Regions from separate parts of the Thalassotalea ganghwensis genome, predicted to be linked through region 1. Evidence: riboswitches for the same ligand, from Rfam matches in the RefSeq annotation. Region 1 holds a riboswitch; the other holds the start of a gene.
The links. A riboswitch is a leader RNA that binds a small molecule or an ion and turns the genes downstream of it on or off. The one in region 1 is predicted to bind lysine.
Positions count from the first base shown of each region.

Region 2: linked by a shared signal. The riboswitch ahead of lysC (lysine-sensitive aspartokinase 3) and the one ahead of dapA (4-hydroxy-tetrahydrodipicolinate synthase) in region 1 are both predicted to bind lysine.

Region 1 covers NZ_JBQRUM010000010.1:6,628-11,426, reverse strand. Annotated here, with positions in the region: gene ACSLUH_RS11365 (sensor histidine kinase) at 1-829, opposite strand, end outside; gene ACSLUH_RS11360 (methyltransferase) at 924-1,961, opposite strand; lysine riboswitch at 2,278-2,475, shown strand; gene dapA (4-hydroxy-tetrahydrodipicolinate synthase) at 2,555-3,475, shown strand; gene ACSLUH_RS11350 (2,3,4,5-tetrahydropyridine-2,6-dicarboxylate N-succinyltransferase) at 3,478-4,227, shown strand; gene ACSLUH_RS11345 (PLP-dependent decarboxylase) at 4,237-4,799, shown strand, end outside.
Region 2 covers NZ_JBQRUM010000027.1:15,005-19,803, forward strand. Annotated here, with positions in the region: gene queC (7-cyano-7-deazaguanine synthase QueC) at 1-609, shown strand, start outside; gene lysC (lysine-sensitive aspartokinase 3) at 689-2,035, opposite strand; lysine riboswitch at 2,139-2,338, opposite strand; gene ACSLUH_RS18400 (TolB family protein) at 2,671-3,648, opposite strand; gene ACSLUH_RS18405 (TolB family protein) at 3,725-4,799, opposite strand, start outside.

The sequences.
Region 1 (4,799 bases):
TTTTTTGTTCGAGTTCTTGGTTGCGTTTTTCACTTTGCTCCTCCGCTTGTTGTAGCTTAGCGATATGCTTTTCTAAGCGATTGAGCAAGGTGTTTAGGTTTCGCGCAATTACATCGGCTTCTTGATAGGCCATTACCGGCAAGCGTTTAGTGAAATTTTTACTTTTCGATATCTCTTGAATATGAGCCGTTATCAGCTTTAGTGGTGAACTTATTTGAACTTCTAATCGACTGAGCACCACCCAAATGACAATAAACATGAGCATAAAAATAATCGAAATGGTGATCAGAAGTTGGTTATTCTGGCTTAAGCCTGAATATCTGTTTGCTTGCAGATAAATATTACCAACTTTTTCTTTGTTGCTATTTAGAATAGGCAAAAATACTTCAGCATAATTATCGGTGATACGAGGAGATGCTAGTTTAATTCGCTCTTCTGTTGTTAATTGGACTTCAGGTATTGAATTATTAAAGTTAAAGGTACCTTCATGTTCATAACTTAAATATAGTGTTTCAACTTTATCTTTGGGGCTATATGTGTAGATATCGACAACGCGAATCAATCTTAATGGTGAAAGTTGCTCGAGCTTTTCGTAAAGGTCACTTTTTAATTTTAGATCACTTTGGGTCGTTTCAACGAGATAAGGGCTACTTAAAATTGAAATGTACTGAGCCCAGTACATTAAATTTCGCTCTGTTTGACGATCGCTATCATCAATGAATGTTTTACTGATATAGAGGGAAGATAAGATAAAGAAAAAGAAGATGACACCCATGACTAACGCCAAAAGAATGCGCTTTAACGATTTTACGTTGGTCACTGTCATCATTATGTCAATCTGATCCGCAAGTGAATAAATGCTCTTGTATTGATAATTGTAGAATTTGGCCAAGATTGCAATACATGAGTTGGCTTTTAATCATTTATTTATGCGCTCTATAAACCGTAAAGCCATTCTGCTGGCAAATACTTTCAATCGCTTTAAAGTGATTCTCCATCAGTGGGCGATATTGTAAAAAGCTATTGGCAACCAGTAATAAACTGCCGTTCGTTGCAATGTGATGGTGAATACCACTTAAAAATTGCTCTGTCGCCTGATAGTTTGTTTTGATGCCTTGATGAAAAGGAGGGTTAGATACCACATGCTGATAGGTTTTATCGATATGAGATAGACTGTCAGTAGCAAAAACATCACCGCTCAAATGGTTTAACGCTAAGGTTTTTTTCGCCGATGCCAATGCCATGGCGCTAACATCAGTTAATGACACGGTAACGTCTTGGTACTTTTTTGCAAGTAATGTCGCGATAACTCCCGCGCCACAGCCAAAATCCAAACATGACCCTGACAGATCATCCGGTAGGTGATTAAGTAGTACTTTAGTGCCAATATCGAGCTTGTTTTGACTAAAAACGCCAGGCAACGCAGCAACCGTTATTGATGTATTACCGATATCTAATGGATAGAAAGTAAACCAGTCATCAACAGAAAACGAAGTATCGGTATTTTTTAATGATACATCAAACAAAATACAGTGTCTGGCAGCGTCGATCTTTTCACAATAATTCAATAGCGATTTGGCTTGCTTGGCTAGTGATTTAATGCCGCCATTGTTTTCACCGACGATTAAAACTCTTGAATCGGGCGTGATATTTCTATTAATCATTGCCAAGGTGTAACGTAATTCTTGTTTGCTTTTAGGGAAGTAAATGATCACCAAATCGTGAATTTTTTCTGATTGATAATAATGACTAAATTGACAATCTGCGTCGTCATTAGCTAATGATAAATGGGCACGGTGTTGGGCAAAATTATTATCAAAAAAACTTAGCTGACAACTTGGGTTAATGGTTTGTAAGTGTTTTGCGAAATCATCGCTGGGCATATTGACCAATAAGGGTGCCTGGGCACTGAGAAAATCTTCGTTGCGCATCAGCAACTGACATATATTTGTTAAGTACATACGTGTTGATACGCCCTGTGCCTAAGCCAAAAAATTTTCGATATTGTACTTGAACAACCCCTTGTTGACCAAAAAAAGTGTCTTCGCTTTGATAAAAATAGTTCAATTTGACAATAGCGGCTCTATTTCTAAGCCGTTTGCGTTTTGATGAGTTGTGGGCTGAAGTCAGGTAATTAGGGGAATTGTTGAGGGGGTAAATGTCGAAAAAATTGTTGATGATATTGCTTCTGGTTAGAATAAATGTTCTAATAGCGTCGTCCCTTATTCCAGTTATTCGATTTATAGCGTTTATTCAAAGCAAAATCGAATAACTAAAAGGGCCAGAAGAGGAGCGTTAACTAGGTAGCTAACTGGAAGAGATCAAACTCTGATGAAAGTTAGTGATGGAGATTAACGCCGAGGCGATTACTTTTTTGGTGAAGTAATTGTCGGTTGTTTAGGTTGAATCCTAGCAATTGTCACCTGTGCTTAACATATAGTTAAGTGAACGTTATGGTGGAGAGCTTCTGGCCTTTGCGAGTTGCTCCCCATGTCTAGGGCTGTAGCTATCGCAAATGCCTATAAGTTCTCCGAACGAAATGAGTTCGAGAGACATGAATCAATCAACGTCATCTATAAATGAATATCAAGTCTGGACAGCGTTAGTTACGCCGCTGCACCCTGATGGTACCGTCGACTTTGATAGCCTGCGCGAAAATGCCTTGCTTCAGAACAAAGTCGGCAATGGTATATTGTTGTTGGGTAGCACTGGTGAGGGGTTAGCGTTAAGTCAGGCTGAACACAAAGCTATTGTCGATTTTGTCTGTCAATTGGCGTTAACTTCTCCGATAATGGTTGCTGTAGGCGGCTATCAACTCAGTGAGCAAATCGCCTGGATAAATTATTGCAATAGCCTCTCTATCAATGGTTATCTTTTAGGTACACCTATTTACGCTAAACCAGGTCCTGCTGGGCAAACTCAGTGGTTTAAAGCGTTACTCGATCAAGCTAAGTTCCCATGCATGCTATACAACGTGCCATCGCGCAGCGGTGTTGGCCTATCTGTGACAACTTTAGAGCAGCTTAAAGATCATCCCAATTGTTGGGCATTGAAAGAAGCCAGCGGTGACTTAACAACATTTCTAGCGTTTAAACAACGCTGCCCGAATGTTCGTTTATATAGTGGCGAAGATGCAATGATGCCCTATTTAGCAGGTGCAGGAGTATGCGGTTTAGTATCGGTGTCGAGTAATGTTTGGCCTGAAGCTGCAAAACGCTATGTAGAGCTTGCCATCGCTGGTCAACCGCAAGGATTATTTCCATTATGGCAAAACGCCGTTGATGCGCTATTTCAAGTTGCTAGTCCGATACCTGTTAAGGTTTTGATGGCGAGTAAAGGAATGATTGCTCATTCAACTCTGCGTCCCCCTCTTACAGAACAAGAATTGGCTGCCAATGATGGTTTAGCCGAACAAGACAATCTTATTTCTCAATGGCTGCAACGTCAGTCTCAAGCATTATCTGGAGCAAATTAATTATGAATTGGCAAGAAGTTTTAGATCAATTAGAAGCAGGTACTATTCGCGCGGCAAATCAGGATCAACACGGTAACTGGCAGGCAAATGTAGAAGTCAAAGAAGCGATATTAGCCGCTTTTAAAGCCGGTGAAAATGAAGAGTTTGATGGTATCTATCAAGGGTTTGTTGATAAGCATAATTTACCAGCACGGGCGTTCACTCGCGATGATGCCGTGCGTTTAGTGCCCGGCGGTTCTTCTGTTCGTCGAGGTGCTCATGTCGCTCGAGGTGTCATTATTATGCCACCAGCCTATATTAATGTTGGCGCGTTCGTTGACACTGGTACCATGGTTGACAGTCATGCGTTGATCGGTTCTTGCGCGCAAATCGGTAAAAATGTCCACGTATCTGCTGCCGTACAAATTGGTGGCGTACTTGAACCTATTGGCGCAAGCCCTGTGATTATTGAAGACGATGCTTTTTTGAGTGCGGGGGTAGTCATCGTTGAAGGTATCGTTGTTAAGAAAGGTGCCGTGTTAGCACCTGGCGTATTTTTATCTGCGTCGGTACCGGTTTATGACTGTGTAAACCAAGTCATGTTAGAAAAAGGTGCGGATATCCCTGAGCGTGCAGTGGTTGTGCCTGGTACTCGTCCTGTCGCGGGTGACTGGGCAAAGGCACAAGGCTTAAATATGGCTTGTGCCTTGATTGTTAAATATCGCGATGAAAAAAGCGATGCATCGTTAGCCTTAGAATCTGTTTTACGTTAAGGCAATGTGATGAAAAATACCTGTTTAACTGAACCTTGGTTGCCGCCTCAATTATCTTCGCTCTTTGAGCAGCACGTTTCAGCCAATAAAGATGAAATGGCTTATTTTGCTTATGATTTAGATGCATTGAAACATCACCTTAGTGATTTGCAAGATCAACAAATTATAAAGTTATGGTATGCGGTTAAGGCCAATCCATTATCACGGGTCATTCAATGCTTAGATCAGGCAAGTTTTAACTTTGATGTCGCAAGCTCGGGTGAACTTGAACAGGTACTTGCTCAGGGGGTTACACCTGAACGCATTTTAAACACTGGGCCTGCCAAGTCACGCCAGCAATTACAGGAATTTTTAGAAAAAGGCGTTAATATTTTTGTCGTTGAAAGCTTGAACCAATTAACTTGGTTAAATGAGTTAGCTCAACAATTAGGTAAATGCCCCAAAGTGTTGCTGCGCGTACAATTACAATGGCAGGAGGGCGAAAAAAACCCATTAGGTGGAAATACCTTAACGCCATTTGGGTTGTCGGTAGCACAGTGGCAGTCGATTCAGGTATCAGAATTTACCGGCTT
Region 2 (4,799 bases), on a different contig from region 1:
ACCGTGCTCAATCGTGCATTAAGAGACGGTAAAGAGGTGTACGCACTGTCTTTCGATTACGGTCAACGTCACGTTAAAGAGTTGAAGTGTGCAGCCAAAGTTTGCCAACAGTTAAATGTTGCTCATAAGGTCATCGATATCTCAGCGATTAACCAACTACTCGCCGGCTCGTCACTTACCGATGATATCGATATTCCCGAAGGGCATTACGAAGCGGAAAACATGAAATCAACAATTGTGCCTAACCGCAACATGATTTTGCTATCTTTAGCGGTAGGCTACGCCGTTTCTGTTGGCGCAAGCCAAGTGTATTATGGTGCCCATTCTGGTGACCACGCCATTTACCCTGATTGTCGACCAGAGTTTGTTATGAAGATGAACGACGTCTGTCAAATTGCTAACTATGAGCCAGTTGAAATCTTTAGTCCGTATTTACATGTCTCAAAAACTGACATTTTAACCGATGGTTTAAACATGGGGCTAGATTATAGCGACACGTGGACTTGTTATAATGGACGGGAAAAAGCTTGTGGTAAATGTGGTGCATGCCAAGAACGTTTAGAAGCATTTCGAGATAATAACGCCGTTGATCCGCTAGCGTATGAGTAATACATGTTAGTTAAAGCAAAGAGCATCTTTTGATGCTCTTTTTTGTAGTTAATTAAGCAAGTTAATTAAGTGAAGCTAGTTAAGCAAATAAGGTACGGTGTAACTTTTCTACTGCGCTATTGGCACTGTTTTCATCGACTAAGAAACATAAATTGTGTTCACTAGCACCGTGGCAAATCATGCGGATATTTATCCCCGATATTGCTTCAAATAACTTAGTACCCACACCATTAGTTTGATGCATTTTATTGCCGATAACGGCTACCAATGATAAACCGTGTTCAACCGTAACCTCACACAATTGCTCTAATTCTTGTACTACCGTAGTGTTAAGTAACGCCTGTGTTGACCCTGTAGGGTTATCAAAGGTCATTGCGACACTAATTTCACTAGTGGTAATTAAATCTACACTCAGTTCGTGTTTAGCCAAAACATTAAATACTTTCGCTAAAAAGCCACTAGCATGTAGCATTGCCGGGCTTTTTACCGTCACGAGTGTTTGCTCTCTTCTGAGCGCAATAGAACGATAAATAGGTTTTGAATCTACCGAACGTTGAATGCGTGTTCCGCCCTTTTCTGGCTCTTTACTTGAACCAACAAAGACGGGGATATTTTGTCTCATCGCTGGGATCAATGTTGCTGGATGCAAAATTTTTGCACCAAAGGTTGCCATCTCAGCAGCTTCACCAAAGCTAATCTCATTTATAGCGCGCGCTTGATCAGTAATACGAGGATCGGTAGTAAAAATACCTTCAACATCGGTCCATATCGCTAGGTTATCAGCATGTAATGCTTCAGCAAGTAACGCGGCACTGTAATCTGAACCTCCTCGACCTAGCGTTGTCGTGTATTTATCATCATCTTGACCAATAAAACCTTGCGTGACAATGACGTTACTTTCCAACTTTGGCAAGAGTAATTGCTTGGTATATTCGCCAAGTTTTTCGATATCAACAACTGCTTTGCCGTACACGCTATTGGTTTTCATAATTTGTCGAACATCAAAGTATTCAGCGCTAACACCTACCGAGCCTAATACTTTAGCGAATATACGTGAGCTCATTTGCTCTCCAAACGCTAAAATAGCGTCGGCAATTCGCCCACATGGGTTCAATGCTTGGGCTTTCGCAAACGTTGCTAGTTCATTGAGTAAACCATCGATTTCACGATTAAGCTCAACTTGGCTGTCAAGGTGTTGTGTAATATTGTATTGAATTGCTTTTATTTGGCCGATGATATCAATTTGTTCAGCTTCACTGACGTTATCTTGCGAAAGGCGTACCAATAAATTAGTGACGCCTGCACTTGCAGAAACGACCACAACGCGATTACTGCTATCACTTGCGATAATATTAGCACAACGCAACATCGCTTGATGATCTGCAACACTCGTACCACCAAACTTGGCGACGGTTAAATTTGACATCTGATAAGGTCTCCCTATGGCTATTTGTTAATTAGCCTAACAACATTAAGGAAGAGCATGACTGAGTGGAAAGGTGCGCACAATGGCGCAGCAACTTGTCTTTTCAGCCAGAAGCTCTCCACCCTATTCTACTTAGTATTACCTGTTACTAAGCAGAGGTGACAATCCTAGGGATTCAACCCTAGTGACCGAACCATAACGCCCACATCGTTATCGTCCTCGGCGATAGTCCCCCTCATTTTCAGTCTTTGGAATTGTGGTTCCTCACGAAAACTACCTGGCTATCGCACCTCTTCTGGTGCTCGATTAGACTAAATTGAGTATTTATTCTAACGAAAGCGTTGCTATTAAACCTTAAATTAAAAATAATTTCAACAGACTTTTAGACGTCTATTGCATTATTTTCGTCTTTAAACGAACCTACCTAAACGAATAGTCAATAAGGATGGACTATGAAAAGCAATAGAAATAACTTTGCATATATACAATGATTTGCCCTGAGTAAAAATCAACCAAAATGCATATATGCGCTTTACACTTGACGTCAGACAACACGTTGGCAAAATTCAATCTAACATTATTCAACTATTAAAAAACTAACTATGTTAATCTGTGCAAATAATACTGAGGTTGGTTCAGTTTATCACGTGCGGTCGCCATGCTGGCTGTGCATCGAGTCCTTGTCGAACAGTTAGCCGCCGAATATCACTTCCATCAACCCTCGATACAAATAACTCTCTATCGCCATCAACAGTACTTGAAAATACGATCCAATCACCATCCGGCGATATACTTGCCCTGTATTGCTCTATTGCACCCCAGCCATTATCCCAAGGATCAATAAACGAACTTGGCTTAATCTGAGCAGAAGCAAGTTGTTGTTGCGAGTGAACTGGCGTTAATCTTCCAGATATTATATCGACCTGATATAAGCCAACACCGTTTTTCTTATCACTGTGCACAATAAGCTTATTCTCTACTGGCGACCATACCGGCGCAAAAACCCGTGCTAATTCATGTGTTAATTGCTTTATCTCCCTCGAACTAAGATTAATTAGATACACTTGCATAACCTGCTCGCGATTAGAAATCCCTGTCACGGCAATATATTGTCCGTCATGAGAAAAGCTTGGCGCAGTAAATACCCAATCCTGATGTGTTGGAATTAAAAGCTTTTCTTTATCGGTTATTAAAGACTTAAGATACAACTGTCCATCTCTTAAGTAGGCAACTTCATTCCCATTATGGTTAAAAGTGGGGTCAAACTCATAATAGTCAGTATTATATGCCGGCACTTGGGTAATTCGTTTAGCTGCTAATTGATCGATTTGACCTATCCAAACATGCCAACCACCTTTTCGGTAAGATTCGAAAACATAATGCTTGCCATCAGGAGACCAGTTAGGGTAATGGTCAGGACGAGAGCCTGATTGTCCAACTTGCCTTGACGTTCCCGTTGATAAGTCAAACAAAAATAAATGACCTTTACCCTTTCCTTGCCCTTGGTAGTAGAGAATTTCGCCATGCGGCGTTTTAGGTATTTCATCATAGGCTACCAGTAATAATGGGTAAAAAGATAGCAACATGACCACTAAAAATGAATGCTTAAACATATTGCATACTCCTATTCTTCAAAAGCTATTACACACGGTAGACTATTTAAGGCAAGCCTACCGCGCATGCAGTTGCTTAATTCAATCTTGTAAACTCATGTACTGCCATTAACTCCCAATTTTCTCCATTTGGGACAAGAATATCACTTTTCCAATGATCATTATTGCGAGAGTATTCAACTCTGAACTGTTTGGGGAGCGATCGACTATTTCCGGCAGATGTTACATCCATCACCCACTTAGTAGATTCTCCAGCATTACGTTGCTGCTGCATAACTACAGTGCCATCTTCCATCACTAAGTTGTAGTAAACAGTTTTAGTTTTACGATCAAGTCCTAATAAACCTGTAGCGTTTCCATATTTTTTACCATCCCAGAAGAGTTCAAGCTCAACAAGAATAGATTTTTTATTAGGCCCCCATTGATAATTGGCAACTTCTTCAAATCGCCCTTTTGAACTGCCATGGGTTGAAATACCTTTCCATTTACCAATCATTGGCGCTAAAAACTCTTGCTCCATTATCGCAATGGTATCAACCCAATCTTTACCGCCTACTTGCTCAGCCTTAACGATTTGATTTGGCCATTTTCCTTTATGAGTGAAGAAATTTACTTCCCAGTTGCCTTTATCGAAATAAACCCAGCTTCCATTTGGATGAAACGCGGTAAAATATTCATGATGATCGTTACTTTTCGTCTTATTGGTTATCGTACCATCGACAATATTGGCAGAAAAAATATCATGCTTCCCCCCTTTATTACTTGCACTATAGAGAACATGGCGGCTATCGGGTGCCCACGTTAAAAAGTCTTGACGAGTCTTATCGTAGGTTATTTGTTTTATCTCTTTAAAATGAGGGTCTGTTACATAGATATTATCATCACCATCTGCTCCTCGATTAGAGGCGAACGCTATCTTTTCACCATCCGGTGACCAAATTGGGTTAGTGTTTCGCCCGGTATTGGGCTGAGTCATCAGCTGTTCTTTACCAGTATCTTTAACGATATAACGAATTTCTACATTATCTTTATCGACAAAACGACTATAGATGATGATATTACCATCAGGGCTCCAAGACGCCGTATGACCATTCCCGACCCCGTCGGTTAATTGCTTTAAATCACTTCCGTCTGGCTTAATTGAAAATATT